DNA from 2 places in the Shewanella sp. Isolate7 genome. Region 2 is predicted to be linked to the other one. Evidence: predicted binding sites of a transcription regulator. Region 2 holds the regulator's gene; the other holds the start of a gene.
The links. The regulator FliA, encoded in region 2, starts transcription of late flagellar genes. The targets are predictions, from matches to a motif close to CTAAAGNTNNNNNNNNNNNNGCCGATA.

Region 1 (4,423 bases), on a different contig from region 2:
CGATTGCTATTAGCTCACGTCGAGCCTATTCATCCCAGTTCTTGGACTAAAAACGCTGCGCGTTATTCCAAGTGTCCCGTCTGATTAAAGGCCGTTAGCTTGGCCTGATACTGGCTGATGTCACCAATATGTTGTGCTACCCACTCACTGTCGTAGTAGGTGTCTAGGTAGCGCTCACCCGAGTCACACAGCAAGGTGACGATGGAGCCGCTCTGGCCGTTGGCGTGCATCTCGCTTGCAAGTTGCAGCGCGCCATAGAGGTTAGTGCCTGTTGAGGGACCCGCCTTGCGACCAATCAGCGCCTCTAACCAATAGATGGTGGCGATCGACGCGCTGTCGTCAATCTTGACCATATGATCGACCACCCCTGGAATGAAGGAGGGCTCGGCCCTGGGTCGCCCTATGCCTTCGATGCGACTGGCACCGGCGCAGCTGATGCTGGCATCACCGCTGTGGTAGTAGTCGTAGAATACCGAGTTTTCCGGGTCCACCACACATAACTTTGTCTTGGCGCATTGATAGCGAATATAGCGGCCTATGGTGGCCGAGGTGCCGCCCGTGCCTGGGCTCATCACTATCCAACTGGGAACGGGATGTGGTTCTCGCTGCATCTGCTCGAAGATGGAGTTGGCGATGTTGTTGTTACCGCGCCAGTCGGTTGCCCGCTCGGCGTAGGTGAATTGGTCCATATAGTGACCCGACAGCTCGTCGGCCAGTCGCTGTGATTCGGCGTATATCTCACTCGAATGGTCGACGAAGTGGCAACGGCCGCCATAGAACTCTATCTGTTGTATCTTCTTCTTGGCGGTAGAGGCGGGCATGACTGCAATAAAGGGTAGGCCAAGCAGACGCGCGAAATAGGCCTCGGATACGGCTGTGCTGCCCGAGGAGGATTCTATGATGGGCGTATCTTGGGTGATCCAACCGTTACACAGGGCGTAGAGAAACAGGGATCTTGCCAGACGGTGCTTAAGGCTGCCGGTGGGATGGGTGCTTTCATCTTTTAGGTAGATATCGATGCCGGGCAGCATAGGCAGTTCCAGCTTGATCAGATGGGTGTCTGCACTGCGTTGATAGTCTGCCTCGATCTTGGCGATGGCCTGGTTGACCCAAGATTGATTCATTGTGGCTCCTGAGGTTATCGAGCGGATAGTCGTTATAGCTTAACGAAATAAATTATAACGAAAAGGAAAATCGAAAATAAATGCGACGGATAACAGGGAGTGCTGGCCGTGAGGGAAAATCTTGGGACGCTGAAAGAATGATCCGCTAATTAATAGACTAAGCAATAGTCATCGAATCAGTGCATTAACTAAAGCATTAACTAAAGCATTAACTAAGGGAGTAACATCATCTAAATGATGACAATGATGAAGCGAAGTTTTGAAATTAGGAACTAAATGATGCACAGATAATGCGAGAGAAAAAATGGTGGAGGGAGAAGGATTCGAACCTTCGAAGGCTGAGCCGTCAGATTTACAGTCTGATCCCTTTGGCCACTCGGGAACCCCTCCATATTTTTTGGTACAGCAGCACAAGGTAATAATGAGATAAAGATGGTGGAGGGAGAAGGATTCGAACCTTCGAAGGCTGAGCCGTCAGATTTACAGTCTGATCCCTTTGGCCACTCGGGAACCCCTCCACGAGTATCTCTTTATTACATTGTAGGCAAATGGTGGAGGGAGAAGGATTCGAACCTTCGAAGGCTGAGCCGTCAGATTTACAGTCTGATCCCTTTGGCCACTCGGGAACCCCTCCTCAATTGCGGCGGAAATAGTAGTCAGAATCCTTGGCGCTGTAAAGTCCCAATTTAAAATAATTGCTAAAGTTATGGCGTAAGCGGTCGATTAAATAGCAACGAGCTGTTTTATTGATGTTTTTTTATGCGAACTAGTCAGTTGATCATCAACGAGAATCAATTAGGGACCCGACTCAACCAGGCGATAGTCGATCATCGCCGGGGAGAATTTGGTCTGCTGCTGGCCATGTTGTCAAACGATGCCAGAGATATGGCGCAGTTTCATCTGGATCAGGCGCCAAACGATGTTGAGACAAAACTCAAGCGTCAATTTGAGTTACCCGAGCCACAGGCGCTGACTAGCGCACTGCATCTGGGTGAAGACAGAGACAATAGCGAGCAGTTTCACCAGGCAGGGCTAAGCGGCTTTCATCTGCAGCAATATCTGAGTCCCGAACCTTTAGTCCACAGAGGACGGGATCCGCTGGCGATGCAAGAGGTGCTGGCTAACTGCGATCCCATTACTCTGGCGCGTTTTCACAATGAACTCGATGCCGACGCACCTAGTTTGGAATTACCGCATTTTGCCGAGCAGATCGTCAGGCAACGTGCGTTAGGAGACATTTTGGCTTAGTTTTAAGTGCGGTAGCTCGGCTTTTGCTATATATAGCTATGAGCATTTTCAGTTAAAAGGTTAAGGGTCAAAATGAAAAAGATTCAAGAGGGTCAATCAGAGTTGGTAAACGATACCTGTAACGATTGTGGTAGCTATGCCGATATCGGCGCCGTGATCGATGAGTTTGATACCGTACTGACTCTGGTACGTGATGGAGAGAACGCCCAAAGTGAGTTGCAAGCCATGGCACAGGCGGCTAAGCAGCGTTTCGAGGGGGTTGAGAGTGAGATCAAGGCAGTAGAAGGTGGCCAGGAGCTGCGCCTCACTTTTGGCTACAGCGCCGAGAAGATGATTTTCCAACTCGAACATGGTCTCTAGCGGCGCCATCGAGATTAGCTTGCTAATTAGCGAGTTATTCGTGTAATGTGCAAAAATTGAACATTTAATAATAACAATAACATCTATGTTGTTACCGCCTTTGGTGGTTTTTACCTCGGTAACCTTTTATCGGCAGAAGGTTATCGGCAGTAGGATTTTATGACCAAGCGCCAATTTCAACATCTGCTTGAAACCATAGTCAATTCAACGCAAAAACAAGAAGGTCTGTTTAAAGAGACGGCCGAGCTTGCCTGCGATCTGCTCAATCAGTCCCTCGAGGTGGACAACATAGGTGTTTGTCTGTTTTCTGGCAGCCAGGCTTGTGAGCTCATCGCTCATACAAGTTTGCAAGGCCAGACTTCACGCCCCGCGCAATCCCTATGTCCTAATTATTTCGATCAGCTCAAACGCAGTCGCACCATAGACGTAATCGACGTCGAAAATGATGGCCGTATCGCCGAATTAGTCGATTACCTCAATGAAAATCGGGTGGTCTCGCATCTTGATGTGGCAATTCGTATCAATGGACACCTAGAAGGGGTGCTCTATCTCGAATCGGGTCAGCTCCATGAATGGCCAGAGAGCGAGAGCCATATCGTTTCCCAGGTCGCCGATCAGCTGGCATTGACCCTGGCGACGCAACGAGCTTACGACACAGACGAGCGCCTGAGCCTGTTTTTAAAGGCTATCGAACAGTCGGAGCAGATCAGCATGGTGGTCAACCTGGCCACAGATAAGATTGAATATGTTAATGGCGCACATCATGCCATCTCAGGTGTGCCAAAGCAGCAGATCTTGGGGAAACCCTTAGCTTGTCTGGATTTCTTTAAGCAGTCGCCGGTCCAGGCCGACGCCGTGCTGGCCCAAGTCAAGCTGGGTAAGATCGCCAAGGGAAATACCCAGTTGACCCGTCGAGATGGTGAGAGTTACTGGCTTCGTTATCGGGTTCGCCCCTTTACCACCCCAAGGGGCAATCACTACGCCCTAGTGACCGCGGAAGATTGTTCAGAAGAGTTGGTGCAGCAGAATGAACTCGAGCGTTTGGCTTGGCGCTGCTCGCTAACCGGCCTCTACAACCGTAGCTATTTCAATCGCGCATTGGAAAAGACACGCAGTGGCCACCTGATGCTGATCGATCTCAGGGGCTTTAAGCGCTTCAACGATACCTACGGCCATGAGAAGGGCGATAGCCTGCTGATCGAGGTGGCACGCCGCATCAAACACTTTGCCAGCGTCAAGAAGGCGGAGCTGATGGCCCGTGTGGGCAGCGATGAGTTTGCCTTGGTGCTTGAGGGTATCGAGGATGAGCAGAGCCTGGACTACGCCATCAAGCGTCTCTATCACCAGTTAAATCTGCCTGTCCAGGTGGGCGCCGAATCTTTCGAGGCTAAACCTGCACTGTCGGTCGTCGAGATAAACGCGCTAGAGGCAGGTTTTTCGGCGCTCACCTGCGCCGATATTGCGGTGCAGTATGCCAAGAAGAAGCAGGGGAGTGCGATACAGATCTTTAATCATGCCTTGTTAAAGTCGTTCAAAGAAGATGCTCAGATTGAGCGGGATCTGCAGGCGGCGCTAAAGAATCGTGAGTTTGAGCTCTATTATCAACCCCTGAAAGATCTCGGCCGTCAGGCCTATATTGGCGCCGAGGCGCTGATCCGCTGGCATCATCCCAAGAAGGGGGTTCTCTATCC
Region 2 (4,423 bases):
GCGCTGGCGCCTCCACGGGCTGTGCCTTAACACTCGATTGCGCAGGAGTTGCCACTTTAGGTGCGGAAACCTCTGGCGCCTTAGGGGCCGCCGGGCTGGTCTCGCTGCCAGGACCGGCACCGGTCCCATGCAGCTCATCTAGCAGCTTTTCAAATTCATCGTCGGTGATCTCATCGGCATCCACCGGCGGCGAGCTAGGCTCTGGCACCTTGGCAATTGGTGCTGAGGGCGCCTGGAATTTACCCGAACCGTGAAGTTCATCGAGAAGTGACTCGAACTCATCGTCGGTGATGTCGTCACTCTCGTTGGCCTGAACCGGCGCGCTAGCCGCAGCGCTGGTACCTGAAGGCCCTTTTCCGCTTCCGTGAAGCGCATCGAGCAGGGCTTCGAATTCAGACTCATCTATCTCATCGATATCGCCTTCACCGGCAATGGAGGTCACGGGATCATTGCTTACCGGCTCGTCAAACAACTCGACATTGTCATCGAGCGGGGTATCAAACAGCTCGATACCGTCATCGGCCTGTGCATCAGCAGGCGCTTCATCCGGCTGTTCATAGGCAAGCGTCTCGCCAGCGCCGCCCATTTCCGACGGTAATAAGCCACCAGAGCTCAATAATTTAAGGTTAGCCAACAGGGCATCATCGGCAGGGCTTTGCTCGACACCCGCCTGGGTCTCGGCAAACATAGAATTGATGGTGTCGACGGCCTGTAAAATGATATCCATCAGTTCGGCGGAAACACTGCGTTTCCCTGTGCGTAGCAGGTCGAAGGTATTTTCCGCTTCATGACAGACATCCACCATGGGCGTCAGACTCAAGAAGCCTGCGCCACCTTTAACTGTGTGGAATCCACGGAAGATGGCATTGAGTAGTTCGGTGTCGTCGGGGTTATTCTCTAACGCCACCAGCTGTTCAGAGAGAAGCTCAAGGATCTCACCCGCTTCAATCAAAAAGTCCTGCAGTATCTCTTCATCAACATCAAAGGACATTCATATGACTCCTACTTAGAAACCTAGACTCGACAGCAAGTCATCGACTTCATCTTGCCCTGTCACGACATCATCACGCTGATCAGCGTTCATAATAGGACCTTCAGCTTCGACGCACTTCTCTGATGCTTGGGGTTTATCCGTTGCGGGCTGCTCGCCAAATACGGTCAACATGGAGACCAGGTTACTCTCCACCTCTCGTACCAGCTCGATCACCCGGCGGATCATCTGCCCGGTCAGATCTTGGAAGTCCTGGGCCAGCAATATGTTATTGAGTAACTCTTTCAAACGGTTGGAATCGGACTCGCTACGCTCGATAAACTGCTGAACGTCATGGCATAGCGCCTTAAATTCGTGCAGCTGAATATCGCGTCTCATCAGACGATCCCAAGAAGGCTTAACGGCTTGTACGTTTGCGGTTAGCGCATCTGCAAGCGGCAGAGATTCTTCGACGGCGTCCATGGTCTTGTTTGCCGCCTGCTCCGTCATGTCGATGACATAATTGAGGCGCTCTTTGGCATCGGGAATTTCGCTATTGGCCAGCTCCACGAGGCGACCGTCCACCTGAAAATCCACTATCGCACTGTGAAGCTGACGGGTAAGGCGACCCACCTCGTCAAACAGCTCTTTCTGAATCGGGCTGGCGATGTCGCGAATTAGCTCATCGGCCTGCTCTTGTTGGCCAGCCTCGAGTAGATCAACAAGTTGCTTGGCCTGTGCTAAATTGATCAGCCCTGAAGTTTCTGCCTGCATAGCTCAACCTTGATTAACCGAGTCGTTCGAAAATCTTGTCTAACTTCTCTTTCAATGTCGCCGCAGTAAAAGGTTTCACCACATAGCCATTCACACCAGCCTGGGCCGCTGCGATGATCTGTTCCCTTTTCGCTTCCGCAGTCACCATCAACACAGGAATGTGTTTCAGGTTGTCATCGGCACGGATAGCCTTTAGTAGGTCGATACCCTGCATCCCAGGCATATTCCAATCGGTTACGACAAAATCAAAATCGCCTTTTTGCAACATAGGCAAGGCTGTCGAACCGTCATCTGCTTCCTGAGTGTTATTAAAACCCAAGTCTCTCAACAAGTTCTTGATGATGCGTCTCATTGTTGAGAAATCGTCAACAACGAGAATCTTCATATTCTTGTCCAAGGTTTCCTCCGCGGAGCTGTTTTTATATTGCTCATGTAATCGTTATATTTTGGTCCAATGCTTGAGTTTCGCTTTGAGTCTGAGCATCGCCTGGCTGTGTATCTGGCTTACTCGGGATTCGCTGACATCAAGTACGGCACCGATCTCTTTTAAATTTAATGCTTCGTCATAATATAACGACAAAACTAATCCATCTCTTTCTGGCAGTAATTTAATCGCTTCCACGAGGGCCTCATGAAACTGTGTCTCTGCCAGAGATTCAAATGCGTCGTCCTGGTGATCATCTTCCTGTCTTACTACATCGACCGATACACCAAGATCTTCAATTCCAACTACTTTCCCGACTGAAACATCATTAAGAATATGATGGTACTCATCGAGCGGCATATCAAGTCGATCCGCAATTTCATTGTCTTTTGCGTCACGTCCAAGTTCTTGTTCTAGCTCGTCAATCACCTGTGCTATGCGGCGTTGATTGCGGTGAACCGACCTGGGTACCCAGTCGCCACGGCGGATCTCGTCGAGCATAGAGCCACGAATGCGTATTCCGGCAAAGGTTTCAAACTTAGCCCCCTTGCTGCCGTCGAACTTGGCCGAGGCTTCGAGCAGGCCCATCATACCTGCTTGTAACAGATCATCCAATTGCACCGAGGCGGGCAGACGAGCAAGTAAATGGTGAGCAATCCTTTTAACCAACGGTGCATACTGTTCGACAATAGAAGCTTTGTTATCTAAACAAGTATACGCAGCGGCTTTACTCACTCGTACGATCCTCTTGATATTCTGGGCGTTGTACCAAACGTTCCACAAAGAACTCTAGGTGGCCGCCCGGCTGTTGTGGCACTGGCCAGCTAATGATCTTATTAGCCAAACCATGATAAGCAATCGACGCCGGCGACTTAGGAAACGCCTCGACGATCAGCTTTTGTTTACGAACTGACTTGCGAAGGTTTTCATCGAAGGGGATAGTCGCAACCAGCTCCAGGGCCACGTCGAGAAAACGGTCGGTTACCTTGCTAAGTTTAGCAAACAACTCCATCCCTTCTCGCAAACTTCTGACCATATTGGCCACAATCTTAAATCTGAATACGCCGTGCTCGCGGCTCAGAATCTTAATTAAAGCATAGGCATCGGTAATAGAGGTCGGCTCATCACAGACCACGACCAAGACATCTTGCGAGGCGCGAGAGAAGCTGAGCACCATGTCCGAGATACCGGCAGCGGTATCCACGACCAGGATATCAAACTGGGTCTTCATCTCACTGAAGGCACGGATTAGGCCGGCATGCTGCGCAGGTGTCAGCTCCACCATGGCCTGGGTACCAGAAGTGGCAGGAATAATACCAATTCCCTTAGGACCACGAACAATGATCTCGTCAAGATCGGCCTCACCGGATAATACGTGGGACAGATTGCGCTCAGCCCTTAGGCCCAACATGACATCGACGTTGGCAAGACCCAAGTCGGCATCGAGCACAAGCACTCGCTTGCCCTTCTCGGCCAGGGAGACGGCGGTGTTGATCGATACGCTGGTTTTACCTACGCCACCTTTACCACCGGTTACGGCAATTACTTTTACTTTTTCGTTATATGGTTGATTCATCATACGTAAACCGCTTGCTTGATCCCGACTCATTATATTACTCAAATGCGTAGGCCTGTTCATATGACCTTTCGTTATTCTGTATTGGTTGCACTTTCTTTTCGAGTACCGACAGGGCCTTGTTGGCTAAGGCTAAGGTGTCGGCCACTTGCATATCTTCTGGCACTCGCTGGCCATCGGTGACATAACTCAAGGGTAATCCACTTTGAATCAACACACTCAATGCCGGCGCCAAGGCCACCGATTCATCTAATTTGGTCAAAATCGCACCGGATAATGGAATCCGAGTAAACTGCGCGACGGCATCTTCAAGCACTCTTCTTTGACTTGTAGATGACAGTACCAGATAACTGCGAATAGGTAATCTGCTATTTGCAGTTAAATTATCAAGTTGCTGGAACAATCTCACATCTCTTTGTCCCATGCCCGCAGTATCTATCAATACTAGCTTGCGATTGCGGAACTGATAAAGAATTTGTTCCAACTCATTGAGATCATGAGCTTGCTTGACCGGACACCCCATTATTTTGCCATAGGTTGCCAGCTGCTCATAGGCTCCAATGCGATAATGATCGGTTGTAATTAATGCAACTTGATCTGAACCATGTTGCGCGGCGAATCGAGCGGCTAATTTTGCGACACTCGTCGTCTTGCCGACACCAGTCGGACCGACAAAGGC

Region 1: L1D47_RS07435 (VC2046/SO_2500 family protein) is a predicted target of FliA. The motif match lies at 1,823-1,849, and genes of this name have one in related genera.

What each region holds. Positions count from the first base shown of each region.
Region 1 covers NZ_JAKEVJ010000023.1:2,766-7,188, forward strand. The annotation lists gene L1D47_RS07415 (PLP-dependent cysteine synthase family protein) at 63-1,124, opposite strand; tRNA gene L1D47_RS07420 (tRNA-Tyr) at 1,430-1,514, opposite strand; tRNA gene L1D47_RS07425 (tRNA-Tyr) at 1,558-1,642, opposite strand; tRNA gene L1D47_RS07430 (tRNA-Tyr) at 1,674-1,758, opposite strand; gene L1D47_RS07435 (VC2046/SO_2500 family protein) at 1,884-2,372, shown strand; gene L1D47_RS07440 (DUF406 family protein) at 2,445-2,732, shown strand; gene L1D47_RS07445 (EAL domain-containing protein) at 2,892-4,423, shown strand, end outside.
Region 2 covers NZ_JAKEVJ010000048.1:13,062-17,484, forward strand. The annotation lists gene L1D47_RS13275 (chemotaxis protein CheA) at 1-991, opposite strand, end outside; gene L1D47_RS13280 (protein phosphatase CheZ) at 1,007-1,744, opposite strand; gene cheY (chemotaxis response regulator CheY) at 1,758-2,141, opposite strand; gene L1D47_RS13290 (RNA polymerase sigma factor FliA) at 2,184-2,903, opposite strand; gene L1D47_RS13295 (MinD/ParA family protein) at 2,896-3,777, opposite strand; gene flhF (flagellar biosynthesis protein FlhF) at 3,782-4,423, opposite strand, start outside.